4 regions of the Streptomyces cyslabdanicus genome follow, and region 3 is predicted to be linked to each of the others. Evidence: riboswitches for the same ligand, from Rfam matches in the RefSeq annotation. Region 3 holds a riboswitch; each other region holds the start of a gene.
What was found. Region 3 has a riboswitch for cyclic di-AMP ahead of ACTYVM_RS02185 (C40 family peptidase). Riboswitches for the same ligand answer to the same signal wherever they lie in the genome.
Positions count from the first base shown of each region.

Region 1 (7,412 bases), on a different contig from region 3:
CAGCCGGCCTTCTGGAAGGCGCTGTCCGAGGCCTCCGCCGAACTCCACGTCGACCTCAACCCGCGCTACGGCAGTTGGGACGTCGAGAAGAGCACCCTCGTGGACGCCAAGACGCCCTGGCTGCGGGAAGTCCCGGCGGAGCAGGCGCAGCAGCCGGCCTGACCGGACCCGGGCGGCCGGACGGTCGGACGGTCGGATACCGGAAGGCCGGACGCCGGGCGGCCGGGCCTGTGGACAACCGGGCCGGGGGACCGGCCCCCGGCCTGTGGACAACCCGGGGTGACGTCGCCGGTGTGCGTTACGTTCGGACCGTGAACACCACCAGCGCGACCACCTCCGCAGCGGCCACGGGCCGGATCGTCCTGCTCACCACCAGCCACCGGGTCGCCCCCGGGCTGCTGTCCTGGCCCTCCTGGCAGGCGCTGCGGGCGGCCGACCGGGTGCTGTGCGCGGACGGCGCCCATCCGCAGCTGCCGTATCTGCGCGAGGCCGGCATAGCCGTGGACGAGGCGGCACCCACCGCCGAGGAACTGGTCGACGCGTGCGCCGGCGGGCGTACGGTCGTCGTCGTGGCCACCGGCGAGGGCGAGCCCGCCCTGACCGACGGACTGGCCCGCCTGGCCGGCTCCGGCCGTGTGAACATGCCGGAGCTGGAGCTGCTGCCCGCCTCCTACGACCTGCCCGGCGCCCGCCTGCTCGACCTCGTCCAGGTCATGGACCGCATCCGCGCCGAGTGCCCCTGGTCGTCCCGGCAGACCCACAAGGGCCTGGCCAAGTACGGCATCGAGGAGGCGTACGAACTGGTCGAGGCGATCGAGGACGGCGACCGCCAGGAACTGCGCGAGGAACTGGGCGACGTCCTGCTCCAGGTGGTCTTCCACTCCCGGATCGCCGAGGAGGACCCCGAGGAGCCGTTCTCCATCGACGACGTGGCCGGCACCATCGTCGCCAAGCTGATCCACCGCCACCCGCACGTCTTCGGCGACGAGACCGCCACCACCCCGGAAGAGGTCAAGGAGCACTGGCTGCGCACCAAGGCCGAGGAGAAGCAGCGCACCTCCGTGACCGAGGGCGTCCCCCTCGGCCAGCCCGGCCTCGCCCTCGCCGCCAAGCTGGCCTCCCGGGTCCGCACCGCGGGCCTGGAGGTCCCCCTCCCGCAGAGTGAGGGCTACGGGTACGAGCTGCTGGCCCTGGCCGCCCGCGCCGAGGCGGAGGGCGTCGATCCGGAGGCGGCGCTGCGCGCGGCGGCGCGCGCGTACCGGGACGCGATCGTCAGGACGGAGCGCGGCTGAAGGCCCGAGGGGCACCGGGCGGCATCGGCACGCGGCTCCACCGCGCGGACGGGCCGACGCTAGGGTCGGCCGTATGCACGACCAGCCACCCACCTTGTTCACCCGGGAGTTCGCGAGCGACCCCTACCCGGCCTACGCCTGGCTCCGTGAGCACGCCCCCGTGCACAGGACCCGTCTGCCCAGCGGAGTCGAGGCCTGGCTGGTCACCCGGTACGCGGACGCCCGGCAGGCCCTGGCCGACCAGCGGCTGAGCAAGAACCCGGCGCACCACGCCGGGTCCGCGCACGCCAAGGGCAAGACCGGCATCCCCGGCGAGCGCAAGGCCGAGCTGATGACTCACCTGCTGAACATCGACCCGCCGGACCACACCCGGCTGCGCCGACTGGTCAGCAAGGCGTTCACCCCGCGCCGCGTCGCCGAGTTCGCCCCGCGGGTGCAGGAGCTGGCCGACGGACTCATCGACGGGTTCGCCGGGCGTGGCACCGCCGACCTCATCCACGAGTTCGCCTTCCCCCTCCCCATCTACGCCATCTGCGACCTGCTGGGCGTCCCCCGCGAGGACCAGGACGACTTCCGGGACTGGGCGGCCATGATGATCCGACACGGCAAGGGCCCGCGCGGCGGGGTCGCCCGCTCGGTGAAGATGATGCGCGGCTATCTCGCGGACCTCATCCACCGCAAGCGCGAGGCGCTCCCGGCCGAGCCCGCCCTCGGCGAGGACCTCATCTCCGCTCTCATCCGCGCTTCCGACCACGGCGAGCACCTCACCGAGAACGAGGCCGCCGCCATGGCCTTCATCCTCCTGTTCGCCGGTTTCGAGACCACCGTCAACCTCATCGGCAACGGCACCTACGCCCTGCTCACCCATCCCGAGCAGCGGGACCTGCTCCAGCGGTCCCTCGCCGAGGGGGACGACGACCTGCTGGAGACGGGCGTGGAGGAACTCCTGCGCTACGACGGACCGGTGGAACTGGCCACCTGGCGCTACGCCACCGGGCCGCTCACCATCGGCGGGCAGGACATCGCCCCCGGCGATCCGGTCCTCGTCGTCCTCGCCGCCGCCGACCGGGACCCGGAGAGGTTCGCCGGACCCGACGTCCTGGATCTCGCGCGGCGTGACAATCAGCACGTCGGCTACGGACACGGCATCCACTACTGCCTCGGCGCACCGCTCGCCCGTCTGGAGGGCCAGACCGCGCTGGCCACCCTCCTCACCCGGCTCCCCGACCTTCAACTGGACACAGATCCAGCCGACTTGCGCTGGCGCGGTGGGCTCATCATGCGCGGACTGCGGACGCTGCCAGTGCGGTTCACCCCCGGTCGGTAAGTCGGAGGGAAGTCGGACAAGGCCGGAAAAGGCGCCTGCCGCCGCACCGCGCCTACCCACTGACGGCCACGAAGATGACACCCGCTCAACTGTGTGATCTTCACGTGATCTGTGCGGCATGAACTTGTGACAAGCGATCGTCAGCCGCTACTTTCACCCATCGGCGTGGCACCGAGCCCCGGTCGCCGCGCCGGTCAACGCTGTCGCACGAAAGGTCTCCGTATGCTCTCCGGGAACGGCCGTCACCGTCGGCCCCGTCAGGCTCCGGCCCTCCTCGTCGCCGCCGGAGTGACCGGATCCGCCATCGCCATCCCGCTGATCGGCGCCGGCGCCGCCAGCGCGGCCGACGGCGGCGCGTGGAACAAGGTGGCCAAGTGCGAAAGTGGCGGCGCCTGGAGCGCCAACACCGGCAACGGCTTCTACGGCGGCCTGCAACTGACGCAGGACGACTGGGAGAAGTACGGCGGCCTCGACTACGCTCCGAGTGCCGACCAGGCCAGCCGGTCCCAGCAGATAGCCGTGGCGGAGAAGCTGCTCGCCGACAAGGGCCCCGGTGTCTGGCCGACGTGCGGGCTGCTCTCCGGGCTCAGCAAGAAGTCCGGGGCGGCGAAGGTCGACACCGGCGTGGGTGATTCGTCTGGATCTTCCGACTCCTCCCGAAACTCCATCACGGACGACCTCGGTCTGACCGACTCGTCGCAGGCGTCGACCGGATCGACCGATTCCGTCGACTCGTCCGGCTCGCACGGCTCCTCGGACACCGATCCCGCATCGGTCGACCCCTCCGGCTCGCCGACCGCCTCCCCCGGCGCGTCCTCCCCTTCGCCGACTTCGCCCGCCAAGAAGGGCAAGCCGGGCAAGTCCGACACGTCCCCCGATGTCACGGCAAGCGGGTCCCAGTCGCCTGACGCCTCGCCCTCGTTCGCGCCGGAGACGGGCGAAACGGACAAGTCGTGGCAGGCCGGCGGCACTTCGGCCCTCGTCGACACGGGAGCGCTCGGTTCCGGACGGCATCGCGGCGGCAGTGCCGTCGAGGACTCGGCCGGCGGGCATGCCGTGGCGTCCTCCGGTCGCCACGCCGTCCGCGCCGACAGCTCCTACATCGTCCGCTCCGGCGACTCGCTCGAGTCCATCGCCGACTCCCTCGGCCTCCAGGGCGGATGGGACGCGCTGTATGCCGCGAACAAGAGGGCGATCGGCTCCGACCCGAACCACATCACTGCCGGTCAGACCCTGATTGTCCCTGCCGAAACGCCCCAAAACTAGCGGGAGTTCACGTCACACTTCGCACCGAATGTCCCATTCGACGAAAGTGTGGGATGAGTCTCAGAAGCCCTGATCGTCTTTGGAATTCGGCGGAGCGCATGCCTACGGTCGTGACCGCTCGTCACCGCGAGCCCCGGCTGCCGCAACGCCGAATCCTGCCAGCGGCCGCACGGGAACAGTCGTCGCGTCAAGCGCCGTGGGCAGGAGCGGGGGACCCAAGGTAAGTGCCGCGCCGGGCAGTTGACCGGAGCGGCTAGGGGTGGAGCCGTGCCTCACGCGAGAGGCACGGCCGGGCAACTCATCCGGCCCGAACCCGACAGCTCACCTCGCAGGCGTCGGTGAGGGGATCCTCCATGCTGTTCTCCAGCAAGGGCAAGCACCGCCATACGTCCAGGGCCACCCGTGTCATCGTGCTCGCCGGTGTCGCCGGCGCCGCCGTCGCCGCCCCGCTGATGGCGGTCGGCGAGGCCTCCGCCGCCACCGCCTCCGAGTGGGACGCGGTCGCCCAGTGCGAGTCCGGTGGCAACTGGTCCATCAACACCGGCAACGGCTTCTACGGCGGCCTCCAGTTCACCAACTCCACCTGGGCCGCGTACGGCGGTTCCGCCTACGCGTCGCGCGCCGACCTGGCCTCCAAGTCGCAGCAGATAGCCGTCGCCGAGAAGGTCCTCGCGGGCCAGGGCAAGGGTGCCTGGCCGGTCTGCGGCAAGGGCCTGTCCGGCGCCGCCTACACCGGCAGCGCCCCCGCGGCCCCGTCCTCCTCGTCGGCCTCGTCGTCCTCCTCGTCGTCGAACGGCGGCTCCACCGGGAGCGCCGGCGACCGCTCGACCGAGCAGCAGGCCGCCAACCGCTCCGCGACGCGTCCGGCCCCGACCAAGACCGTCACCACGCCCACCGGCAAGAAGGTCGAGAAGGGCGACGGCGAGTACAAGGTGGTCTCCGGCGACACCCTCAGCTCCATCGCCGCGACCCACCAGGTCCAGGGCGGTTGGCAGAAGCTGTTCGAGCTGAACAAGGACATCGTCGACAACGCCGACCTCATCTACCCGGGCCAGCAGCTCCACCTCAAGTAAGGGCCCGTTCCGCCCCCATGGGCTCCCCGCCCCGGCGTGTTCCCCCCTACGCGCCGGGGCGGGGTTTTTCGCCTCCCGGCCGGCGGGTCGTTCCCGAACCTTCCCCTCCCCTTTGTTCCGAGCGGGAACAATGGGTACCGTCACCCTGTCCAGGAGGCGGTCGGTCGGCCGGTCGCCGCCCCGGGACGGTTAGGCTCTAGTCGCAAGGCTCACGCCCCGCACTTCCAGCGTCACATCCCAGAAGGAGATGCTCGTGCCGTCCATCGACGTCGTCGTAGCCCGGGAAATCCTGGACTCCCGAGGCAACCCCACGGTCGAGGTCGAGGTCGGCCTCGACGATGGCAGCACCGGTCGTGCCGCCGTCCCCTCCGGCGCCTCCACCGGTGCCTTCGAGGCCATCGAGCTCCGTGACGGCGACCCCAATCGCTACCAGGGCAAGGGCGTCGAGAAGGCCGTCCTGGCCGTCATCGAGCAGATCGGCCCCGAGCTGGTCGGCTACGACGCCACCGAGCAGCGCCTGATCGACCAGGCCATGTTCGACCTGGACGCCACCGACAACAAGGGCTCGCTGGGCGCCAACGCCATCCTCGGCGTCTCCCTCGCCGTCGCCCACGCCGCCTCCGAGGCTTCGGACCTGCCGCTCTTCCGCTACCTGGGCGGTCCGAACGCGCACCTGCTGCCGGTGCCGATGATGAACATCCTGAACGGCGGCTCGCACGCCGACTCCAACGTGGACATCCAGGAGTTCATGATCGCCCCGATCGGCGCGGAGTCCTTCTCCGAGGCCCTGCGGTGGGGCACCGAGGTCTACCACACCCTGAAGAAGGTCCTGAAGAGCAAGGGCCTGTCCACCGGTCTCGGCGACGAGGGCGGCTTCGCCCCGAACCTCGGCTCCAACCGCGAGGCCCTCGACCTCATCCTCGAGGCGGTCAAGGAGGCCGGCTACGCCCCCGGCGAGCAGATCGCCCTCGCGCTCGACGTCGCCGCCTCCGAGTTCTACAAGGACGGCAAGTACCTCTTCGAGGGCAAGGAGCGCTCCGCCGCCGAGATGACGGAGTACTACGAGGAGCTCGTCGCGGCCTACCCGCTCGTCTCCATCGAGGACCCGCTGTTCGAGGACGACTGGGCCGGCTGGAAGGTCATCACGGACAAGCTCGGCGACAAGGTCCAGCTCGTCGGCGACGACCTCTTCGTCACCAACCCCGAGCGCCTCGCCCGCGGTATCGAGGAGGGCGCCGCCAACGCGCTGCTCGTGAAGGTGAACCAGATCGGTTCGCTCACCGAGACCCTGGACGCCGTCGAGCTGGCCCAGCGCAACGGCTTCAAGTGCATGATGTCCCACCGCTCCGGCGAGACCGAGGACGTCACGATCGCCGACCTGGCCGTCGCCACCAACTGCGGCCAGATCAAGACCGGCGCCCCGGCCCGCTCCGAGCGCGTCGCCAAGTACAACCAGCTGCTGCGCATCGAGGAGATCCTCGACGACGCCGCGGTGTACGCCGGCCGTTCGGCCTTCCCCAGGTTCCGCTCCGCGGACCAGTAGGCACAGCCGCTCCGCGGACCAGTAGGCACAGCAAGGGCTGAGCTGTTCCGGCGGCTGAGCCGCAAAGGGTAAGGCTTCGCCAGTCGCACGTACGTCCCCGTACCCGGTCCCGTACCGTGTCCGGGGACGTACGCACGTCTGTGCACGGGCACGAACGGGAGGCGCGGGACGATGGCGGTCAAGGACCGGGACCGGTTCTCCACCACGACCAGGCTCAGGCTGCTCGGTGAGCAGACCGCGGCCCGTGTCTACCGTTCGCAGACCCGGCGCCAGGCCCGCCGCTCCCGCCTCACCGGCCGCGCGGCGCTGCTCGCGCTGGTGCTGTGCTCGATGGTGGTCGCCCTGGCGTACCCGATGCGGCAGTACGTCTCCCAGCGCGCCGACATCGCCGATCTGCAACGGCAGAAGCGGCAGGCCCAGCAGCGGGTGGAACAACTGCGCGACCTCAAGGCACGCTGGCAGGACGACGCCTACGCCGAACAGCAGATCCGGCGGCGGCTGCACTACGTGAAGCCCGGCGAGACCGGCTACGTCGTGGTCGACCCGGGCCCGGCCGACCAGTCCCGCGCCGACCGGGGGTCGGCCCGCCGCCCCTGGTACGCCAACGTCTGGGACGGAGTCGACAAGTCCGACGCCTCCGACCAGTGAACCGACAGAGAGATGTACGCAAGGCATGGAAACCCCACCGCCGCCCACTGAGCGCACCGAGCCCACCGAGGCGGACGTCGAGGCCTTCAAGCAGCAGCTCGGGCGGCCGCCGCGCGGGCTGCGCGCGATCGCGCACCGCTGCCCCTGTGGGCAGCCCGACGTCGTGGAGACGGCCCCCCGGCTGCCCGACGGCACGCCCTTCCCCACGCTGTACTACCTGACGTGCCCGCGCGCCGCCTCGGCCATCGGCACGCTGGAGGCCG
Region 1 is NZ_JBQRUW010000034.1:7,048-14,459, forward strand. Features, by position in the region: gene ACTYVM_RS20105 (SurA N-terminal domain-containing protein) at 1-162, shown strand, start outside; gene ACTYVM_RS20110 (nucleoside triphosphate pyrophosphohydrolase) at 312-1,292, shown strand; gene ACTYVM_RS20115 (cytochrome P450 family protein) at 1,366-2,619, shown strand; gene ACTYVM_RS20120 (transglycosylase family protein) at 2,842-3,885, shown strand; cyclic di-AMP (ydaO/yuaA leader) riboswitch at 4,068-4,235, shown strand; gene ACTYVM_RS20125 (transglycosylase family protein) at 4,239-4,958, shown strand; gene eno (phosphopyruvate hydratase) at 5,206-6,501, shown strand; gene ACTYVM_RS20135 (FtsB family cell division protein) at 6,673-7,149, shown strand; gene ACTYVM_RS20140 (DUF501 domain-containing protein) at 7,175-7,412, shown strand, end outside.
Region 1: it holds a riboswitch for cyclic di-AMP, as region 3 does, so the genes downstream of both, ACTYVM_RS20125 (transglycosylase family protein) here and ACTYVM_RS02185 (C40 family peptidase) in region 3, are expected to answer to the same signal.

Region 2 (7,412 bases), on a different contig from region 3:
ATGACCTCGCCGACGACGCGGGCGCACTTCACGTAGCCGCGGTCGGGGCGCAGGCCCATCTCGTTCATCTGGTAGACGATGCGGCGGTGCACCGGCTTGAGTCCGTCCCGGGCGTCCGGCAACGCGCGGGAGTAGATGACCGAGTACGCGTACTCGAGGAAGGAGCCCTGCATCTCGTCGACGACGTCGATGTCGAGGATTCTCTCCTCGTACGAGTCGTCGGGCGGCGGGGTCTTCGTGCTGCGGCGGGCCATCGCTGCCGGCTCCTTGCTGAAGCGTGACGGGATCTGACGCCGACCATTGTGGACCGCCCGGCTGACAACCCGGACCACGCCCCGTCCCCACAGTGCGCGTTCCGGGGTCCCGTCCGGCCTCCGGGCCGCCCTCCCGCCCGTCCACGGCCGCCTCGCGCCCCGTCCCGCTCCCGGGTGCCGCCGGGGCGCGTCGCTTTCCGTCTCGCTCTCGGCGTACGGACCGTGGGAACTTCGCCAGGGGTCCGCACGCTTGCATACAGTGGCAGGACCGGCAGGAAAAGGGCGGTTCGCAGACCGCCACCGCGATCGAAGGGACGTACATGCCCAAGGGTCACACGGCCGCAGCCGAAGCAGGATCCGGCGGCCTGACAGCGACCGAGCACCGGCTGGCCAACGGCCTGCGCGTGGTGCTCTCCGAGGACCACCTGACCCCGGTCGCGGCGGTGTGCCTCTGGTACGACGTCGGCTCGCGCCACGAGGTCAAGGGACGCACCGGTCTGGCTCACCTTTTCGAGCACCTGATGTTCCAGGGCTCCGCCCAGGTCAAGGGCAACGGCCACTTCGAGCTGGTGCAGGGCGCGGGCGGCTCGCTCAACGGCACCACCAGCTTCGAGCGCACCAACTACTTCGAGACCATGCCCGCCCACCAGCTGGAGCTCGCCCTCTGGCTGGAGGCCGACCGCATGGGCTCCCTGCTCGCGGCGCTGGACGACGAGTCCATGGAGAACCAGCGCGACGTCGTCAAGAACGAGCGCCGCCAGCGCTACGACAACGTCCCCTACGGCACCGCCTTCGAGCGGCTGACCGCCCTCGCCTACCCGGAGGGCCACCCGTACCACCACACGCCGATCGGGTCCATGGCGGACCTGGACGCGGCCACCCTGGAGGACGCGCGCGCGTTCTTCCGCACGTACTACGCGCCGAACAACGCCGTCCTGTCGGTCGTCGGTGACATCGACCCGGAGCAGACGCTCGCCTGGATCGAGAAGTACTTCGGCTCCATCGCGTCCCACGACGGCAAGCCCGAGCCCCGCGACGGCTCCCTGCCCGAGGTCATCGGCAGGCAGCGGCGCGAGGTCGTCAAGGAGGAGGTCCCGGCCCGCGCCCTGATGGCCGCCTACCGTCTGCCGCACGACGGCACGCGCGCGTCCGACGCGGCCGACCTGGCGCTCACCATCCTCGGCGGCGGCGAGTCCTCCCGGCTCTACAACCGGCTGGTGCGCCGCGACCGCACGGCCGTCGCGGCCGGCTTCGGACTGCTGCGGCTGGCCGGCGCGCCCTCCCTGGGCTGGCTGGACGTGAAGACCTCCGGCGACGTCGAGGTGCCCGTCATCGAGTCGGCCATCGACGAGGAGCTCGCCCGGTTCGCCGAACAGGGCCCGACGGCCGAGGAGATGGAGCGTGCCCAGGCCCAGCTGGAGCGCGAGTGGCTGGACCGCCTCGGCACGGTCGCCGGCCGCGCCGACGAACTGTGCCGCTACGCCGTCCTGTTCGGCGACCCGCAGCTCGCCCTGACCGCCGTCAAGCGCGTCCTGGAGGTGACGCCCGAGGAGGTCCAGGAGGTCGCCAAGTCCCGGCTGCGCCCCGACAACCGCGCGGTGCTCGTCTACGAGCCGACCGCCGCCGACGCGCAGGACGACGCCCAGGACGCGGACGCCGCGGCCACCGACGAGACCGAGGAGGCGGCGAAGTGACCGAGCTCGCCACGATGGAGTTCCACCCCCAGCCCCGGGCCGGCGCGGCCAAGCCGTGGGCGTTCCCCGCACCCGAGCGCGGGACGCTGGACAACGGCCTGACGGTGCTGCGCTGCCACCGCCCCGGCCAGCAGGTCGTCGCCGTCGAGGTACTGCTGGACGCACCCCTGGACGCGGAGCCGGCCGGCCTGGACGGCGTCGCCACGATCATGGCGCGCGCCTTCTCCGAGGGCACCGACCAGCACTCCGCCGAGGAGTTCGCCGCCGAGCTGGAGCGCGCGGGCGCCACCCTCGACGCGCACGCCGACCACCCCGGCGTACGGCTGAGCCTGGAAGTCCCCGCCTCCCGCCTGGCCAAGGGACTCGGCCTGCTGTCCGACGCCCTCAGGGCGCCCGCGTTCGCCGACAGCGAGGTCGAGCGACTGGTGCGCAACCGGCTCGACGAGATCCCGCACGAGCTGGCCAACCCGGCCCGCCGCGCCGCCAAGGAGCTGTCCAAGGAACTCTTCCCGGCCGACGCGCGCATGTCGCGTCCGCGCCAGGGCACCGAGGAGACGGTCGGCGCCATCGACGCGGCGGCCGTGCGCGCCTTCTACGACCGGCACGTGCGCCCGGCCACGGCCACCGCCGTGGTCGTCGGCGACCTCACCGGCGTCGACCTCGACGAGCTGCTGGGCCGGACCCTGGGCGCCTGGACCGCCTCGCCCGCCAAGCCGCGGCCCGTGCCGCCGGTGACCGCCGACGACACCGGCCGCGTGGTCATCGTGGACCGGCCCGGCGCCGTCCAGACGCAGCTGCTCATCGGCCGGATCGGCCCCGACCGGCACGCCCGCGTGTGGCCCGCCCAGGTGCTCGGCACCTACTGCCTCGGCGGCACCCTCACCTCCCGCCTGGACCGCGTCCTGCGCGAGGAGAAGGGATACACCTACGGGGTGCGGGCGTTCGGTCAGGTGCTGCGGTCGGCCCCCGACGGGTCGGGCGCCGCGATGCTCGCCATCAGCGGCTCGGTCGACACCCCGAACACCGGCCCGGCCCTGGACGACCTGTTCACGGTGTTGCGCAAGCTCGCCGCGGAGGGCCTCACCGACCCCGAGCGGGACGTCGCCGTGCAGAACCTCGTCGGTGTGGCGCCGCTGAAGTACGAGACGGCGGCCGCCGTGGCCGGCACGCTGGCCGACCAGGTCGAGCAGCACCTGCCCGACGACTACCAGGCGACGCTCTACCAGCAGCTCGCCGCGACCGGCACGGTGGAGGCCACCGCGGCCGTCGTCAACGCGTTCCCGGTGGACCGTCTGGTGACGGTCCTCGTCGGTGACGCGGCGCAGATCAAGGAGCCCGTCGAGGCCCTGGGCGTCGGCCGGGTCGTCGTCGTCACGGCCGAGTAGAGGCCCGCCTCGCCACCGCCGAGCGCGGCGAGGGGCACACGCGCGCATGGGGCCCTGGTGACCGAAACGTCACCAGGGCCCTGCGTTGTCCTGAAGTTGTCCGAATTGAGGGGGAGGTTGCCTGTCTGCCCTGTGGTGTGCGCTACAAAACATCTGATCCGTTTGGGGATTGAAAGCGGTCCCGTCTAGCGTCGGTCCGGCTGTTCGTCGGGCAGTGCGCCGCGTCCGCGGCACCGGACAGTCATCGCCGAGTCCCCGTACGGCGCGAGCCAGGGGAGCCGGGGACCCACCGTCCCTGGGGTGAATCGGCCGTCCGCGCGCGACGCGCGGGGCCGTAGGAGACCTTCCTGCTCCGAACCCGTCAGCTAACCCGGTAGGCGACAGGGAAGGAAAGGACCCACGTCTCCATGGCGTTCACCCGCGCCGCCGGGAAGCACCGACGGCCGAGCCGGATGCACCGCACCACCGCCCGCGCGGCGGGCGTCGCGGCCCTGGCCACCACCGGTGTCATCGGCACGCTCACCGCCCCGGCCCTCGCCGCCGACGTTCCCGCCCTCGAGGACACCGGCCTCACCCCGGTAGTCACCCTCGGCGACAGCGTCGCCGCGAAGATCGAGGCCCAGGCCGTCGCCCAGCACCGGGCCGCCGCGCGCAAGCAGGCCGAGGCGGCCGCGCGCAAGAAGGCCGCGGAGCGGGCGGCGAAGGAGCGCGAGGCCAAGGCCCGCGCCGCCCGCGAGGCCGAGCGCAAGCGCCTCAACGCCTTCGTGGCGCCGATCCTCGACTCCTACATATCGACCGGCTACCGGGTCGGTGGCTCCCTGTGGTCCTCCGGCACCCACACCGGTGTCGACTTCCACGCCGCGAGCGGCACCCCCGTCCACGCGGTCGGCCTCGGCACCGTCGTCGACGCCGGCTGGGGCGGCGCGTACGGCAACCAGGTCGTGATCAGGATGGCCGACGGCATGTACACCCAGTACGGGCACCTGTCGTCCATCGCGGTCTCGGTGGGCCAGCGGGTCGTCCCGGGCCAGCGGATCGGCCTGTCCGGCGCGACCGGCAACGTCACCGGACCGCACCTGCACTTCGAGGCCCGTACGACCCCGGACTACGGCTCCGACGTCGACCCCGTGGCCTACCTCCGCAAGCACGGCGTCCACGTCTGATTCCCTGCGCCGACGCGGCGAAGCCGTGCCACCCGGACGGGGCGGCACGGCTTCGGTGCTTCACCGGTCCTGCCGGTCAGACCGTCTCGGGAAGCTCCTCGAGCCCCTCGGCGACCAGCTTGGCCAGCCGGTCCAGCGCGGCGTCCGCGCCGTCGGCGTCGGAGGCCAGGACGATCTCCTCGCCGCCCTCGGCGCCGAGGCCGAGCACGGCCAGCATGGAGGCCGCGTTGACGGGCGTGCCGTCGGCCTTGGCGATCGTCACGGGGATGCCTGCGGCCGTGGCGGCCCGGACGAAGATGGAGGCGGGGCGGGCGTGGAGACCCTCGGCCCAGCCGACGTTGACGCGGCGCTCAGCCATGTGTTGCTGCCCTTCAGGTGATCAGGGTTGTCTAGACCAGTTTTCCATATGTGGAACAGGTCCGGAGCGGCGCGTGCGCCGCTCCGGGTGGCATCGGACCGCGGCCTCGGTCCGATGGGTGTCCTCCACAGACTGCCTCGCGCCGCTGTCGGACGCGAGCCGTACGCTGGGGCGCATGCAGACCTCGCCGGACCGGCACGAGTACCCCGCCCACTGGGAGGCCGACGTGGTGCTGCGCGACGGCGGCACCGCGAGGATCCGCCCCATCACCGCCGACGACGCCGACCGTCTGGTCAGCTTCTACGAACAGGTGTCGGACGAGTCCAAGTATTACCGCTTCTTCGCGCCCTACCCGCGTCTGTCCGCGAAGGACGTCCACCGCTTCACGCACCACGACTTCGTGGATCGGGTGGGACTCGCGGCCACGGTCGGCGGCGAGTTCATCGCCACCGTACGCTACGACCGCGTCGGCGTGGACGGCATGCCCGCCTCGGCGCCCTCCGACGAGGCCGAGGTCGCCTTCCTGGTGCAGGACGCCCACCAGGGACGCGGGGTCGCCTCCGCGCTCCTTGAGCACATCGCGGCCGTCGCCCGCGAGCGTGGCATCCGCCGCTTCACCGCCGAGGTGCTTCCGGCCAACACCAAGATGATCAAGGTGTTCACGGACGCCGGGTACACCCAGAAGCGCAGCTTCGAGGACGGCGTCGTACGCCTGGAGTTCGACCTCGAGCCGACCGACCGCTCGCTGGCCGTACAGCGCGCACGGGAGCAGCGGGCCGAGGGGCGGTCGGTACGGCGGCTCCTGGCGCCCGGCTCGGTCGCCGTCATCGGCGTGGGCCGCGCGCGCGGCGGCGTGGGCCGCGGCATCCTCGACAACATCCGCGACGCCGGGTTCACCGGCCGACTGCACGCCGTGAACCGGGCCTTCGGCGAGGACCGCGAGGAGATCGACGGGGTGCCCGCCCACCGCTCGGTGCGGGACATCGACGGGCCCGTGGACCTCGCCGTCGTCGCCGTGCCGGCCGAGCACGTCCCGGACGCCGTCGCCGAGTGCGGCGAGCACGGCGTGCAGGGGCTCGTCGTGATCTCCGCGGGCTACGCGGAGAGCGGCCCCGAGGGACGTGAGCGGCAGCGCGCGCTCGTACGGCAGGCGCGGACGTACGGCATGCGGATCATCGGGCCCAACACCTTCGGGATCATCAACACCTCGCCGGACGTCCGGCTGAACGCCTCCCTCGCCCCCGAGCTGCCCCGGCCCGGCCGCATCGGTCTGTTCGCCCAGTCCGGGGCCATCGGCATCGCGCTGCTGTCCCGGCTGCACCGGCGCGGCGGCGGGGTCACCGGGGTCACGGGCGTGTCGACCTTCGTGTCGGCCGGCAACAGGGCGGACGTCTCCGGCAACGACGTCATGCAGTTCTGGTACGACGACCCCGACACCGACGTCGCCCTGATGTACCTGGAGTCCATCGGCAACCCGCGCAAGTTCACCCGCCTGGCCCGGCGCACGGCGGCGGTGAAGCCGCTGGTCGTGGTGCAGAGCGCGGGCTCCGCCCCGCAGGGGCACGCGGTCCGGGCGACGCGGCTGCCGCACGCGACGGTGTCCGCGCTGCTGCGGCAGGCCGGTGTGATCCGGGTCGACACCATCACCGAACTGGTCGACACCGGCCTGCTGCTCGCCCGGCAGCCGCTGCCGCCGGGGCCGCGCGTGGCGATCCTCGGCAACTCCGAGTCGCTGGGCGTGCTGACCTACGACCGCTGTCTCGCGGAGGGGCTGCGCCCCCAGCCGCCGCGGGACCTGACGACGGGGGCCTCGGCGGAGGACTTCCGGGTCGCGTTGTCCCGGGCGCTCGCCGACGAGACCGCCGACGCGGTGGTCGTCACGCTGATACCGGCGCTGGGGGAGGGGGCCGCCGAGAACGCGGCCCTGGCCGAGGCGCTGCGCTCGGCCGCGCAGGAGGTGCCCGGCAAGCCGGTCCTGGTCGTGCACGTCGAGTTCGGCGGGCTGGCGGAGGCCCTGTCCGCCGCCACCAGCACCGCCCCGCCGCCCGGCCCGGGCCCCCAGCCGGGAGCGACCCCCCTGCTCCCACCGCCCACCACCCCCCGGCCCACCCCGTCCTCCCCGCCCTCCCAGGCCGGCCCGGGCCATCGGGCGGGCGCTGCTTCCCCCGCGGGCCCGGGCCCTGAGCCCGGCGCGGGACCGCGGGCGGGCGCGGGCCTCGGGCCGGAGCCGACCCACCAGGTGGACGCGGCCTCCCTGGCCGACCCGAACCCGGAGACCGGCACCGGCCCGAAGGCAGGCACAGGACCGCAGCGAGGTCCGGAGCACACCGGTGTTCCTGGTCATGCTGCTGGTCCGGAACGCACCGGTGTTCGTGGTCATGCCTCCGGTCCGGAACGCACCGGTGTTCGTGGTCATGCCTCCGGTCCGGAGCACACCGGTGTTCCTGGTCATGCCTCCGGTCCGGAGCACACCGGCCTTGCTGGTCATGCCCCCGGTCCGGAGCACGCCCGCGTTCCTGGCCACGCCTCCGGTTCCGGCCATGTCCGCGGCCAGGGCC
Region 2 is NZ_JBQRUW010000050.1:55,014-62,425, forward strand. Features, by position in the region: gene ACTYVM_RS28605 (DNA gyrase/topoisomerase IV subunit A) at 1-254, opposite strand, end outside; gene ACTYVM_RS28610 (M16 family metallopeptidase) at 575-1,948, shown strand; gene ACTYVM_RS28615 (M16 family metallopeptidase) at 1,945-3,333, shown strand; cyclic di-AMP (ydaO/yuaA leader) riboswitch at 3,569-3,728, shown strand; gene ACTYVM_RS28620 (M23 family metallopeptidase) at 3,741-4,496, shown strand; gene ACTYVM_RS28625 (HPr family phosphocarrier protein) at 4,573-4,854, opposite strand; gene ACTYVM_RS28630 (GNAT family N-acetyltransferase) at 5,030-7,412, shown strand, end outside.
Region 2: it holds a riboswitch for cyclic di-AMP, as region 3 does, so the genes downstream of both, ACTYVM_RS28620 (M23 family metallopeptidase) here and ACTYVM_RS02185 (C40 family peptidase) in region 3, are expected to answer to the same signal.

Region 3 (7,412 bases):
CCCTGACGAGGCAAGGGAAGCCGGGGCCGGGGCGTGGGGGCGCTACAGGTCTTCGGGCAGCGACCGGAACGCCCTCGGTCTACGCGGGCTGGGGTTCGAAGGGGCGCAGGATGTCCGAATCCGGGCGAACGGCGCCGTAGCTGCCCTCCGGAACCTCGTTCCAGGCGCCGGCGAGGCTGCTGAGGGGCTCCGACACGATCAGGCGGGACTCCTCCGACAGCCCCCGCGGGAACGTGACGTCGGGGTGGAGCACCCGCAGGGCGTCGAAGCGGGTGCTGTAGAAGAGGCTCCGCGAGGCACCTTCGCTGGAGTAGCGGAATGCCCAGGTCCGGTCGCCGTCGGAGACCGCGACCGTCATCTGGAGCGGGTGCCGCACGCCCTGCTCGCGGCCCGTCCGCTCGACGAACCCCGCCATGCGTGCCACCGCGCCCGGCGGATCGTCGTCGAGGCCGAAGGTGAGGGCCAGGAAGAACATCACCTCGGAGTCCGTCGATCCCTCGATGCGGGAGAAGAGCCCCGGGTCGACGGCCAGGCAGAGTTCCCTCCTGAGCCTGTCGAACTCGTTGATCGCGCCGTTGTGCATCCACATCCACCGGCCGTGGCGGAAGGGATGGCAGTTGGTCTGCTGCACCGCCGTGCCGGTCGAGGCCCGGATGTGGGCGAAGAACAGCGGTGACCGGACGTGCTGCGCTATCTCCCGCAGGTTGCGGTTGTTCCATGCCGGGCCGGTGTCCCGCACGACCGCCGGGCTGTCGGCCTCCGGCGTGTACCAGCCGATGCCGAACCCGTCGCCGTTGGTCGTCTCCATGCCCATCCGCGAGTGCAGGCTCTGGTCGATCAGCGAGTGGTCCGGCTGGTACAGGACGTCATCGAGCAGTACGGGTGTCCCCGCATAGGCAAGCCAACGGCACATGGACGACGCACCTCCACTGTCCGCCCGCGCGGCCTCCCGCCTCCGGCAGGTACAAGAACCAGCGTGCGCCGCGGCCCCACCCGCCGCATGCCGACAGCGAAGGGCCGGCGCCTTCGGGTGCGGGCCCTTCCCTGTCCGGTGCCAGCACCAGGCGTCCGGCACGCGCGTCACGCGGGGCGGACGACGCTGTGGATCGGCATGTAGTAGATCGACTCCTCGCGGACGTTCGCGCCCGAGTGCGGCGCGTGGATCATCATGCCGTCGCCGATGTAGATCCCGACGTGGCTGATGTCGTCGTAGAAGAAGACCAGGTCGCCGGGCTGGGCTTCGGAGACGGGGACGGTCGTGCCGACCCCCACCTGGTCCCAGGTGGTGCGCGGCAGTGATATCCCGGCGGACTTCCAGGCGGCCTGCGTGAGCCCGGAGCAGTCGTACGAGTCGGGGCCGGAGGCGCCCCACACGTACGGCTTGCCCATCTGGGCCCTTGCGAAGTCGATGACCTTGGCGGCCTTGGCGGCATAGCCGGTGCTCGATCCGGCGCTCGTGCTCGTGCCCGTACCCGTGCTCGATCCGGCGCTCGTGTCCGCGCCCGTTCCGCTGCTCGCCTGCGCGTCGGAGCTCTTCGCCGCCTCCTCCTGTTGGCGCTTCTTCGCCGCCGCCGCCTCCTCCGCCGCCTGCCGGCGGGCCAGCTCCGCGGCCTTCTGCCGGGCGACCTCCTGCTTCTTCTTCTCGATCGCCGCCAGCCGCGCCTTCTCCTCGGCGGTCAGCGTCGACAGCAGCCGGCGTGCCTCGGTGAGCTTCTGCTGGACGTCCTGCTTGCTGGTCCTCAGCTCGTTCTGCGAGGTGGTCAGCGACTCCAGGATCCCCGCCGCCTCGGTGCGCTTCTTCGCCGTCGCGAGCTGCGCGGTCTGGTAGTCGTCCACGGCCTTCTTCTGCCGCTCGGTGAGCTGGCTCATCAGATGGTCCTGGGCGAAGTACTGCTGGGGGTCCTTCGCGAGCAGCAGCGTCGCGGTGCCGGAGATTCCGCCCGTGCGGTACTGGGCGGCGGCGAACGAGCCGAGTTCGTTCCGCGCCTCGTTCAGTTTCTCGGCACGCTTCGCCACGTCGTCGAGGAGGCCGTTCACGCGCTGGCGCTGCGTGGCGGTCCTCTCCTTCGACGCGTTGTACTTCTCGGTGGCCACTTCGGCCTGGTGGAAGAGGTCGTCGACCCTCTTCTGCACCTCTTCGAGGCTGGGTCTGCCGGGCTGCGCGGGCGCGGCGTTCGCCGTCTGGGACAGCAGGGCCACGGAGGTGAGGGCCGCGGTCGTCAGACCGAGGGCCGGGGACGTGCGCAGTCCGGCGATGCGGGTCGCCGTGGGCCGGGCTTTGCGGTGCGACGCCAAGGGTGGCGACTCCTTCCACGGACCGCCTACCGGGTTGGCTGTCGGGTTCGGGCGGGTGGTCGGAAGGGCTGCCCTACCGTCCCGTGCACGCTGTGGGGGACGCGTGTACGGGACCGATTCACCCCAGGGATGAGTTGGGTCCCCGGCTCCGGCTGCCGTGAAGCGCACCGGACTCGGCGCGGGCCACCCGTCCCGGCGTTGTTCGCCGGCGGGGGTACGGGGTGCCCGCCGGGCACGCTAGCCAACGCGTGTGACTGCTGTGAAGGTTGGTGCGTGATATGTCCGCTACGTTTTCGTGACTTTCACGGTACGTGTGCGGGTGGCTGCACTCCGGTGGCCGCCGGCGTCGGCCCGGAGAAGCACCTGCCGGTGCCGTCCGGTTTCGACCGGCGGGGGAAGGCGGGTCCGCCGTCAGGGCCCCGGGCCGGGAGTGCGGATAGGCTCTGGCCAGGACGGGCTTGATCCGACGGGAGGCCGGGATGACGGCGCCGGGACGCAGGAGCAGTACCTTCACGCGGCTGCTGCGGCACGGCTTCATCCATGCCTCGGACGCCGAGCGGCTGCTGGAGGGCCCGGACCTCGCCCCGCTCCGGGACGACCCGGTGCTGCTGGAGGCGCTGGGCGCCACCGCCGACCCGGACCTCGCGCTGGGCGGTCTGGTCCGGTTGCTGGAGGCGCAGCCGGAGTCCAAGGCCCGCCGCGAGCTGCTCGACACGCTGATAGCGGCCAAGCCGCTGCGCGACCGGCTGCTCGGCGTGCTCGGCGCCTCCGCCGCGCTCGGCGACCACCTCGCCCGGCACGCCGGCGACTGGCGGGCGCTGGTCACCTACGAGCCGCGCGACCTGCACCCGGGCGTGGCGGAGTTCGAGCAGGGGCTCGCCGAGGCCGGCGACCCGGTCGCGCTGCGCGTCGCCTACCGGCGCTGCCTGCTGTCCATCGCGGCCCGCGACGTGTGCGGCACCACCGATGTCGCCGAGACCGCCGCCGAACTCGCCGACCTCGCCACCGCCACCCTGCGCGCCGCGCTCCGGCTCGCGCGGGCCGCCGCGCCCGAGGACGACGCGCTGTGCCGGCTCGCGGTGATCGCGATGGGCAAGTGCGGCGGCCACGAACTCAACTACGTCTCCGACGTCGACGTGATCTTCGTCGGGGAGGCCGCGGACGGGGCCGACGAGGTCAAGGCCCTGCGCGCCGCGACCGCGCTCGCCTCGCACATGATGCGGATCTGCTCCGAGACGACCGTGGAGGGCTCGATCTGGCCGGTCGACGCCAACCTGCGGCCCGAGGGCCGCAACGGGCCGCTGGTGCGCACCCTCAGCAGCCACGTCGCCTACTACCAGCGGTGGGCCAAGACCTGGGAGTTCCAGGCGCTGCTCAAGGCCCGCCCGGTGGCCGGCGACCTGGAGCTGGGCGGCCAGTACATCGCCGCACTCGACCCGCTGGTCTGGCAGGCCGCCGAGCGCGAGAACTTCGTCGCCGACGTGCAGAAGATGCGCCGCCGCGTCGTCGAGACCATCCCCGTGGCCGAGGTCGAGCGTGAGCTGAAGCTCGGTCCCGGCGGTCTGCGCGACGTCGAATTCGCCGTGCAGCTGCTTCAGTTGGTGCACGGGCGCACCGACCGCTCGCTGCGCAGCGGCTCCACCCTGGACGCGTTGCAGGCGCTGGCCGCCGGCGGGTACGTCGGCCGCGTGGACGCCGTGCAACTCGACGACGCCTACCGGTTCCTGCGCTCCCTGGAGCACCGCATCCAGCTGTTCCGGCTGCGGCGCACCCACCTCGTCCCCGAGGACGAGGCCGATCTGCGCCGGCTCGGACGGTCGCTCGGCCTGCGCAGCGACCCGATCACCGAGCTCACCCGCGAGTGGAAACGACACACCAGTGTCGTGCGCCGGCTGCACGAGAAGCTGTTCTACCGGCCGCTGCTCGACGCCGTCGCCCAACTCGCTCCCGGCGAGGCCAGGTTGCGGCCGGAGGCCGCGCGGGAGCGGCTGGTCGCGCTCGGGTACGCCGATCCGGCCGCGGCCCTGCGCCACCTGGAGGCGCTGGCTTCCGGCGTCACCAGGAAGGCGGCCATCCAGCGGACCCTGCTGCCCGTGCTGCTGGGGTGGTTCGCGGACTCCGCCGACCCGGACGCCGGGCTGCTGAACTTCCGCAAGGTGTCGGACGCGCTCGGCAAGACCCCCTGGTACCTGCGGCTGCTGCGCGACGAGGGGGCCGCCGCCGAGAACCTCGCCCGGGTGCTGTCGGCCGGGCGGCTGGCCCCCGACCTGCTGATGCGGGCACCGGAGGCGGTGGCCCTGCTGGGGAACGGCGACGCGGGCGGCCTCGAACCGCGCGGGCGCGCCCAGCTGGAGCAGGAGGTCCTCGCCGCCGTCCGCCGTGCGGAGACCGCCGAGCAGGGCGTCACGGCGGCGCGCGGCGTACGGCGGCGGGAGCTGTTCCGTACCGCCGCCGCCGACATCGTCGGCACCTACGGCACCGAGGCCCAGCCCGCCGAGGCGGACCAGGGCGCGCTCGTGGACCGGGTGGGCGGCGCGGTGTCCGACCTGACGGCGGCGACGCTGGCCGGCACCCTGCGGGCGGTCGTGCGCAAGGAGTGGGGGGACACCCTGCCGACCCGGTTCGCGATCATCGGCATGGGACGGTTCGGCGGGCACGAGCTGGGCTACGGCTCGGACGCGGACGTGCTGTTCGTGCACGAGCCGTGGGAGGGCGCCGACGAGCGGGAGGCCGCCGAGGCCGCGTCCCGGGTGGTCGCCGAGCTGCGGCGGCTGCTCCAGATCCCGAGCGCGGATCCGCCGCTGCTGGTCGACGCGGATCTGCGCCCCGAGGGGAAGTCCGGCCCGCTGGTGCGGACGCTCAGGTCGTACGAGGCGTACTACCGGCGTTGGTCGCTGGTGTGGGAGTCGCAGGCGCTGCTGCGGGCCGAACCGGTGGCCGGGGACGAGGACCTGGGGCGGCGGTTCGTCGAGCTGGTCGACCCGCTGCGTTATCCGCGCGGCGGGCTGCGCGAGGAGGCGGTGCGGGAGATCCGGCGGCTGAAGGCCCGGATGGAGTCCGAGCGGCTGCCGCGCGGCGCCGATCCCAAGCTGCACACCAAACTGGGGCCGGGCGGGCTGTCCGACGTGGAGTGGACCGTGCAGCTGCTCCAGATGCGGCACGCGGCCAAAGAGGCGTCGCTGCGGACCACGCGCACGCGTGAGGCGCTGGCGGCGGCCAGGGAGGCGGGACTGGTGTCCCCGGAGGACGCCTCGACCCTCGACGAGGCGTGGGTGCTGGCCACACGGGTGCGCAACGCGGTGATGCTGGTCCGGGGGCGGGCGGGGGACACGTTTCCCACCGAGCCGCGGGAGCTGGCCGCGGTGGGCCGGTACCTGGGGTATGGGCCGGGGCACGCGGGCGACATGCTCGACGCGTACCGGCGAACGACCCGCCGGGCCCGGGCAGTCATGGAGGAGCTGTTCTACGGCGCGTGAGAGGTGGGGGGTGCGCAGGCAGGCCCCCGCTTGTGCCTGGGCCTGCCCTACGCCTGCGCCTGCGCCGGCCGCAGGGCAGGCGTCCGCCGCGGCAGGGCGTGCGGCAGCGCCCCGTACCAGAGGCGGGCCACCGTGAAGCCGAAGGAGAGGCACAGGACGCCGCCGACCGCGTCGAGCCAGAAGTGGTTGGCGGTGGCGACGATGACGACCAGGGTGGCCACGGGGTAGAGCAGGCCGAGGACGCGCAGCCACGGGACCGTGCACAGGGCGAAGAGGGTCAGCCCGCACCACAGGGACCAGCCGATGTGCATGGACGGCATCGCGGCGTACTGGTTGGACATGTTCTTCAGGTCGCCGGAGGCCATGGAACCCCAGGTGTGGTGGACCTGGACCGTGTCGACGAAGTGGCCGCCGGTCATCAGGCGCGGGGGCGCCAGCGGGTACAGGTAGTAGCCGAGCAGGGCCACGCCCGTCGTCACGAAGAGGGTGAGCCGGGCCGCCGCGTAGCGGCCCGGGTGCGTGCGGTAGAGCCACACCAGGACGCCGATGGTGACCACGAAGTGCAGCGTCGCGTAGTAGTAGTTCATGCCGATGATCAGCCAAGTCACCGAGTCGACGGCATGGTTGACCGAGTGTTCGACGGCGATGCCGAGCTGGTGCTCGGCGCTCCAGACCCAGTCCGCGTTGCGCAGCGCCTTGCCCTTCTGCTCCGGGACCGCGTTGCGGATCAGCGAGTACGTCCAGTAACTCACCGCGATCAGCAGGATCTCGAACCAGAGCCGCGGGCGACGGGGGGTGCGCAGCCGCTCCAGGACGGTGGGGGCCTCCTCGTCCGTGGCGAGGTGGGGAACGGTCTCTTCCCGGCCTTCCCGGCCATCCCGGCGTGTCACGGTCGAGTCACCCATAGGCACAGAGTCTGCCAGAAAACCGTTCGCCCGCCGGTCATCCCCCGGTCGGGTTCCCGTCGCATGTCCTCCGCCTCACGGACGAGGGCGGTCCCCGGGGGCCGAGGCGGTCGAACCGCGCACCACCAGTTCCGGCATGAACACGAACTCGCTGTGCGGCGCGGGCGTCCCGCCGATCTCCTCGAGCAGCGTGCGCACCGCCGCCTGGCCCATCGCCGGCACCGGCTTGCGGATCGTCGTCAGGGGCGGGTCGGTGAACGCGATCAGGGGGGAGTCGTCGAAGCCCACCACGGAGACGTCCCGGGGGACCTCGAGGCCGCGCTGCCGGGCCGCCCGTATCGCGCCGAGCGCCATCATGTCGCTGGCGCAGACGATCGCCGTGCAGTCGCGTTCGATGAGCGCGGTGGCCGCGGCCTGGCCGCCCTCCAGGGTGTAGAGGGAGTGCTGGATGAGCTGCGACTCGACGACGTCCGCGGCCAGGCCCAGCTGGTCCCGCACGGCGCGGACGAAGCCCTCGATCTTGCGCTGGACCGGGACGAAGCGCTTCGGGCCGAGGGCCAGGCCGATGCGGGTGTGCCCCAGGGAGGCGAGGTGGGTGACCGCCAGGGTCATCGCGGCCCGGTCGTCGGGGGAGATGAACGGCGCCTGCACCTTGGGGGAGAAGCCGTCCACGAGGACGTAGGGCACGCCTTGCGCGCGCAGGCGCTCGTAGCGCTCCATGTCGGCCGTGGTGTCC
Region 3 is NZ_JBQRUW010000002.1:355,638-363,049, reverse strand. Features, by position in the region: gene ACTYVM_RS02190 (class II glutamine amidotransferase) at 80-913, opposite strand; gene ACTYVM_RS02185 (C40 family peptidase) at 1,081-2,295, opposite strand; cyclic di-AMP (ydaO/yuaA leader) riboswitch at 2,304-2,484, opposite strand; gene ACTYVM_RS02180 (bifunctional [glutamine synthetase] adenylyltransferase/[glutamine synthetase]-adenylyl-L-tyrosine phosphorylase) at 2,775-5,771, shown strand; gene ACTYVM_RS02175 (phosphatase PAP2 family protein) at 5,819-6,676, opposite strand; gene ACTYVM_RS02170 (LacI family DNA-binding transcriptional regulator) at 6,752-7,412, opposite strand, start outside.

Region 4 (7,412 bases), on a different contig from region 3:
GGCGAGGCCGATCAGGGAAGCGGCGACGACGAGGGCGATCAGCACCGCCCGGCCCAGTCCGTCGGCGAAGCTGATCCGCGTGCCGGAGATGGTCGTCAGATCGCCCAGGGGGAACAGCAACGCGCCCACGAGGAGCGCCGAGACGGCGACCACGAGGGTGGCGACCAGGCAGAAGGCCATCGTCGTGGCGTACTTGGCGAGCAGCAGGCGGGTGCGGCCGGCGGGGGCGACCAGCAGGTAGCGCAGGGTGCCCGCGTTCGCCTCCCCGGCGACGGCGTCACCCGCGATCACGCCCACGGCCATCGGCAGGAAGAACGGCAGGGTGGCGGCCAGTGCGGTGAAGACCAGGAACAGTCCGTTGTTGGTGACCTGCGCGATGAACGCCGGTCCCTCGCCGCCCCCGCCGCCGACGGACGAACCGCCCCGCGTCTCGATCCTGACGGCCACCCCGACCAGGACCGGCACACCGGCCAGCACGCCCAGCAGCGCGACGGTGCGCCAGCGCCGGAAGGTGGTCACCAGCTCGCTGCGCAGCAGTCCGAAGGTCCACAGCGGACCGGGGGCGCGGACGGCCCCGTCCGCGGTCCGCCCCGGCGAGACCTCAGCCCGCGACATCGAAACCCTCCCCCGTGAGTGCCACGAACGCGTCCTCCAGCGAGGCCCGTTCGACCCCGAAGCCGCGGACGCGCACGCCCGCCGTCACCAGTGCGGCGTTCACGTCGGCGAGGTCGCGCTCCGGGGGATCGCCGGTCACCCGGCCCTCGCCCACGACGACGTCGCCGGCGCCCTGCTCCTTCAGCACCCGGGCCGCCTCCCCCGTGTCGGGCGTGGTCACCACCAGCCGGCCGCGCGCTCCCGCGGCCAGCTCCGCCACGGCTCCCTGGGTGATCAGCCGCCCCTGCGCCATGACCGCCGCATGGCTGCACACCTGCTCGATCTCGTCCAGCAGATGGGAGGAGAGGAACACGGTCGTCCCGTCGGACGCCAACTCCCGGACCAGGGAGCGGATCTCCCGCATGCCCTGCGGGTCGAGACCGTTGGTCGGCTCGTCCAGGACGAGCAGTCTGCGCGGCTGGAGCAGCGCGGCGGCCAGGCCCAGGCGCTGTTTCATGCCCAGGGAGTAGGCCTTGGCCTTCTTGCCCTCCGCGGCCGTCAGGCCCACCCGGTCCAGGGCGGCCGCGACCCGGCGGCGCCGGGTGCGGGGGTCGGCGGTCGGGTCGGCGGCGTCGTAGCGCAGCAGGTTGTCCCGGCCGGAGAGGAAGCCGTACAGAGCCGGGCCCTCGATGAGCGCGCCGACCTGTGGGAGCACGGTGCGCGAGGACCGGGGCATGGGGCGCCCCAGCACCCGCGCCGTGCCGGACGTGGGCTCGATGAGTCCCATCAGCATGCGGATGGTGGTGGTCTTGCCCGAGCCGTTCGGGCCGAGGAAGCCGAAGACGCTGCCCGCCGGGACGGTCAGGTCGAGGCCGTCGACGGCGAGCTGTCCGCCGCGGTAGCGCTTGGTGAGCCCCCGCGTGTGGATGACGCCGTCGTCCTCTTCGTCCATCGGCTCCCCCGATCCTCGTGCCCGTCGGTCCTTACTTCCCGGCGTTCGCCGCCTTCACCAGCGTGTCCTTGGTGACGGCGCCGACGTACACCTTGCCGTTGTCCGTGATCAGGGCGTTGACCAGGCGGGTGGAGAAGACCGTGCCCTTGCCGAACGAGCCGCTGACCTGGTCGCCGAGCGAGTCGAGGAACCCGCTCAGGTCGCCCTTGCCGGCGGAGGACGGGACGCCGCCCTTGGTGCCGGTGTCGAACACGGCGATGGAGTTCCAGCCCTTGCCGAGGACCTTCGGACCGTTCTCGGCCAGGCCCTTCTCCTGCGTACCGGGCTCGTGGAACGGGCGGCCCGGGCCGGTCTTCCGCCCGCTGTCCTTTCCGGCGTCCTTCCTGGCGGCCTTGTCCGCGTCCTTCCCCTCGGTGATCTTCGCGCCCTTGGGCGGGGTGAAGTCGAAGGTCGAGGCGGCCGGCTTGGCGAAGCTGATCCGGGTGAAGCCCGCGTCCAGCACGGCGGCGCCGCCGCTCGCCGGGGTGAGCGTGAACTTCAGCGGCAGCCCGGTCTTGGCGTCCACCGCGATGCTGATCACGCCGACCGTGGTGCCGGAGGCGTGCTTCGGCTCGATGACCAGCCTGTAGGCGTCGCGTCCGGCGACCTGCGCGGTGCCGTCGACCTTCACCGAGGTGGTGTCGTCGACCGACTTCAGGGCCTCGTCGGCGAAGTTCTTGGGCGTGGCGGGGGCCTCGTCCCGGTGTTTGCCGGCGCTGTCGCCCGCGGTGCTGTGGAAGACCTCGTTCGACTTGCTGTCGTAGCCCCAGACGTCCTTGCCGTTGTGGATGAGGCTGTACTCGGCGGCGCTCTCGATCAGCGAGACCTTCTGCCGGTCCTCGCCGTCGGACGCGACGCGCAGGGTGTGCGTGCCGGAGGCCAGCTCGGGCAGCTTTGACGCCGGGTCGGCTGACGAACCGTCACCATCCCTGGCCGCGCCGGAGGCCAGGCCGCTTTCCAGGCCGCCGAGGTTCGGCAGGCCGAGGTCCGTGCTGACCTTGACGGTTCCGGACAGGTGCTGGACGTCCGACTGGGCGATCTTCTCTATGAGTTGCTGTGCGCTGATCTTCGGCAGGTCGGGGTCGCCGGACGCGGCGAGTGCCGGGACGAGCCCGATGGTCGCCGCCGCCACCCCCACCACCGTGACCGGGACGACGTAGCGCGCGGCCTTGCGGCGCCCCGCGCGCAGGTCGTCGGCTTCGGATCCGTTCGGTGCCATGTGTGCCCTACCTCCGTCTTCGGCGGCGGCTGTCCTTCTGCACGGGGATGTCACCCTCAGCCGCCATTCTCACCCAGATCGGTGAGGAGTGGTGTGTGGTCCGTGGTGTCCATCTGACCAAATCGGCCGGGTGAAAGCGTCAGACCGCGGAGCCAACTCCGTGTACGCCTGCGGTATGACACGCGAAGGGCGACGCCTCCCCCACCCCGTAGGGGTCAGGGTGGAGAACGCCGCTCGAAGGGGCCGCCCGGCGGGGGTGTCCGGCGGGGGTGTCCGGTGAGGTCGCGGAGCCGGACAGGCGTCAGCCGGCCCGGTGCACCACGGCGTCGCAGAGCTGGAGCAGCGCGGCCTTCGCGTCGCACTCCCGCAGCGGCGCCAGCGCGGCCCGCGCCTCCTCGGCGTAGCGCACGGTGTCCCGGCGGGCCTGTTCCAGCGCCGGGTGCACCCGCAGTGCCGCCAGCGCCTGAGCGTGCCGCGCGTCGTCGGTCAGGTCGGAGTCCAGCAGCTCGCACAGGGCGATGTCCTCGGGCAGCCCCAGCCGGGCCGCGCGCTCGCGCAGCCGCAGCACCGGCAGCGTGGCGATGCCCTCGCGCAGATCGGTGCCGGGCGTCTTGCCCGACTCGTGCGAGTCGGAGGCGATGTCCAGGACGTCGTCCGCCAGCTGGAAGGCGACGCCCAGCCGCTCGCCGTACTGCGTCAGCACGTCCACGACCGTCTCGTCGGCGCCGGACATCATCGCGCCGAACCGGCACGACACCGCCACCAGCGATCCGGTCTTGCCGCCCAGCACGTCCAGGTAGTGGTCGACCGGGTCCCGGCCGTCCTGCGGCCCGGCGGTCTCCAGGATCTGCCCGGTGACCAGCCGCTCGAACGCCACGGCCTGCACCCGCACGGCCTCCGGGCCGAGGTCGGCGAGGATCTGCGAGGCCCGGGCGAACAGGAAGTCGCCGGTCAGGACCGCGACGGAGTTGCCCCAGCGGGTGTTGGCGCTGGCCACCCCGCGACGCACGGCGGCCTCGTCCATCACGTCGTCGTGGTAGAGGGTCGCCAGGTGGGTCAGCTCCACCACCACGGCCGACGGCACGATCCCCGGCGCGTACCGGTCCCCGAACTGGGACGCGAGCATCACGAGCAGCGGCCGGAACCGCTTCCCACCAGCCCTGACGAGGTGCTGGGCGGCCCCCGTGATGAACGGGACCTCGCTCTTGGTGGCTTCGAGCAGCCCTTCCTCGACAGCCGCCAATCCGGCCTGGACATCGGCTTCGAGAGCCTGGTCCCGCACGGTCAGCCCGAATGGCCCGACGACGGTCACGAGGGGTCTCCTGTCTGCTGGTGTCTGCTGGGATTACACGGTTTGTCGATAGGTCGCTGCCCTCACTCAAGTCAGCGTATCCGGTCACGTTTCGATCACCGATATCGCCCACCTATACGGGCCAGGGCACATCACCCGACGTGACCACCGTCACGCACCCGCCCCACAGCTCCCTCCGCGCTCACCCATGCGGTCCGATTTGCCCCTATTGGGGTTTCAATTCTCTTTAGTGGTAATTGCCCGTCAGGCGCCCACCCCGTGAGTTGGGTCACGCCGCCCTCCGTTCACGTCACCCCTCGCACTCCTTCACATTGCCTTTACGCGCAGCCGAGTTGAACCCTGGCAGCCACAAAGGATCAAGCACCACATACACGCCGGACCAAGGTCAAATAGTGCGATGTGTGATTCCGGCACTTGTTCGGGACATCTGGTCTCGCATACGTTCCCGGCCATCGGGCGGAACGCCGAATCCTGCCGCCGCCCGTAACCCCAACGACCGAACGAACCATGGCAGGAGCGGGGGACCCAGGTAAGTCGCCGGGCCGGGCTCGTACGTCCTACGTCGTACGCCGCGCCGGAACGGCTCGGGGTGAAGCCGCGCCTTTCGGGGCGCGGCCGGGCACCTCCCCGCCCGAACCCGACAGCTCACCTCGCAGGCGACGGAGAGGAACACCCCCATGCCTGCAAACGGTCAGCGCCGCTCTACCCGTACCGCCCGCCTCGTTCGCGCCCTCGCCGTCACCGGCACCGGCGCAGCCGTCCTCGCCGTGCCGCTGCTCGGCGCGACGACCGCGTCCGCCGCGACCCCGGTCTCGTCCAACGTGACCACCCTCAAGACGGCCTCGAACCTCGGCTACCCGAACAACCTCGACGGCTGGATCCGGGCCTCCCTCCAGGTCATGGCCGAGAAGGGCATCCCGGGCTCCTACAACGGCATCTACCGCAACATCATCCGCGAGTCCTCCGGCAACCCGCGGGCCATCAACCTCTGGGACTCCAACGCGGCCAAGGGCATCCCGTCCAAGGGCCTGCTCCAGGTCATCGACCCGACCTTCAGGGCCTACCACGTGAACGGCACGTCGTGGGACATCTACGACCCGGTCGCCAACATCACGGCCGCCTGCAACTACGCGGCCAAGCGGTACGGCTCGATGGACAACGTCTACAGCGCCTACTGACAGGTCCGCTGCCGGCCCGCACACCGGCTAGCCAAGCAATCGTTCGAGGACGACGGCGATGCCGTCGTCCTCGTTCGACGTCGTGACCTCGTCGGCCACCGCCTTGAGCTCGGGGTGGGCGTTGGCCATGGCGACCCCCCGGGCGGCCCACCGGAACATCGGGATGTCGTTGGGCATGTCGCCGAAGGCGAGGGCGCGCTCGCGGCCCAGTCCCAGGTGTTCGGCGGCCAGCGCCAGTCCGGTCGCCTTGGTGATGCCGCAGGGCTGGAGTTCGACGGTCCCGGGTCCCGACATGGTGACGGTGGCGAGGGAGCCCACCGCGCCGCGGGCCGCCGCCGCCAGCTCGTCGTCGGACAGCACCGGGTGGCGCAGCAGCACCTTGCTGATGGGCGCGCGCCACAGGTCGTCGCGCCGTTCGACCCGTACGGCGGGCAGCGCCGGGTGCGGCATGAGGTACCCCGGCTCGATGAGCGTGAGCCCCTCGGCCCCGTCCTGGTCGACCGCGGCGTACACCTCCCCCACCTCCGCCTCGATCTTGCCGAGCGCGGTCTCGGCCTGTTCCCGGTCCAGGGTGACCGACCACAGCAGGCGGTCGCTGCCGGCGTCGTAGAGCTGTGCGCCCTGACCGCACACCGCGAGTCCCGTGGTGCCGAGGACGCCGAGCAGTTCCCGCACCCTCGGCGCCGGCCGTCCGGTCACCACGAGGTGCCGGGCACCGGCGGCCGCCGCCCTCGCGAGCGCGGTGAGGGACCGCTCGGAGACGGTGTCGTCGCCGCGCAGCAGCGTTCCGTCCAGGTCGGTGGCGATGAGGTCGAATGCGAGGGCGGCCATGATCAGAGAATACGGATGCCCCGGCCCGCCGACTCGACCGGAGCCGGACCACCGCGGCGGTCACCGCGTTCCCGGCTCCCCTCCCTCCAACTCCCTTACTGATGAGGGTCCTTGAGCGTGACCGGCGAGGTGGCGCTCAACCGTGGGTCGCCGCAGGACGGCCGGCCGGCCGTCGCGCCGCCGCGTCGGTTGGTCCGCCACAGCTGATAGAGGTGCCGGGCGCCCGGCCGCACGAAGCGCGCGAGCATCGTGACGAACGGCAACGGGTCGTCCCCCGCGAACCAGGCCAGCTCCGTGCCGCTCGCCCTCGCCGGCGCGTGCGGCGTCGTGTAGCCGCTGCGGCGGTAGGCGAGGAGGGCGGGCAGGTCGATGTTCTCCACGACATACCGGTGGCCGGCGCGCTGCCCGCCCTCCGGAACGGGGCGGCCGGTCAGGTCCAGGTGCATGGCCCGTACGACGTCCACGCCCGACCCGCTCTCGAAGAGCCGGAACTGCGCGCCCATCCGCGGATTGAAGTCGAGGAGCTTGTACTGCCCGTCGCGCCGGTCGTAACGCAGGTCGAGGTCGACGATGCCGGTGAAGCCGATCTGCTTGATGAACCGTGCGGCGAGGTCGGCGAGTTCCGGGTTGTCGACGACGTACGCGTTCGCCGTCATACCCGCGTGCGGCGGCCAGGAGCGGACCTTGACACCGGTGAACATCGCCAGCGGCGTGGAGTCCCGGTCGAAGTAGGCGTGCACGATCCAGTCCTCGGCCTCCTCCCGCGGCAGGTACTCCTGGAGGATCACGCCGGGCCGCTCGCCCCAGTCGCGCGCCAGGGCCAGCAGGCCTTCGCGGGTGTTGATCCTCGTGGTGCCGTTCACCGCGGGGCTGCTGCGCCGCACGAACGCCTCGCGGTTCTTGGCCACCACCGGGAAGCGGGTCTTCTCGGCGAACGCCACGATGTCGTCGTACGACTGCGGGAAGGCGGCCGCGGGGCTCGGGATGCCGTGCTCCACGCACAGTTCGTGCAGGCCCTGCTTGCTGGCCAGACGGCGCGGCAGGCAGGGGGCGACGGGCGGGAAGAGGAAGGGGCCCCGGAGCGCGTCCTGGTGCTCGGCGATCAGGACAGCGGCCTCCTCGTCGGTGGGCACCAGGACAGTGGGCCGGCCGATGCGGCGGCCGATCCGCAGCAGGCCCTCCACCAGACGGTCCGCGCCCTCGGTGCCCCTGGTCGGCCAGACGAACGCGCGTTTGAGATAACGGGAGGAGGCCGCCGGTGTGTAGGCGTCCTCGGTGATCGCGTAC
Region 4 is NZ_JBQRUW010000043.1:7,979-15,390, forward strand. Features, by position in the region: gene ACTYVM_RS25545 (ABC transporter permease) at 1-615, opposite strand, end outside; gene ACTYVM_RS25550 (ABC transporter ATP-binding protein) at 602-1,546, opposite strand; gene ACTYVM_RS25555 (LolA family protein) at 1,578-2,804, opposite strand; gene ACTYVM_RS25560 (polyprenyl synthetase family protein) at 3,106-4,116, opposite strand; cyclic di-AMP (ydaO/yuaA leader) riboswitch at 4,601-4,788, shown strand; gene ACTYVM_RS25565 (transglycosylase SLT domain-containing protein) at 4,794-5,294, shown strand; gene ACTYVM_RS25570 (HAD family hydrolase) at 5,322-6,125, opposite strand; gene ACTYVM_RS25575 (carboxylate--amine ligase) at 6,221-7,412, opposite strand, start outside.
Region 4: it holds a riboswitch for cyclic di-AMP, as region 3 does, so the genes downstream of both, ACTYVM_RS25565 (transglycosylase SLT domain-containing protein) here and ACTYVM_RS02185 (C40 family peptidase) in region 3, are expected to answer to the same signal.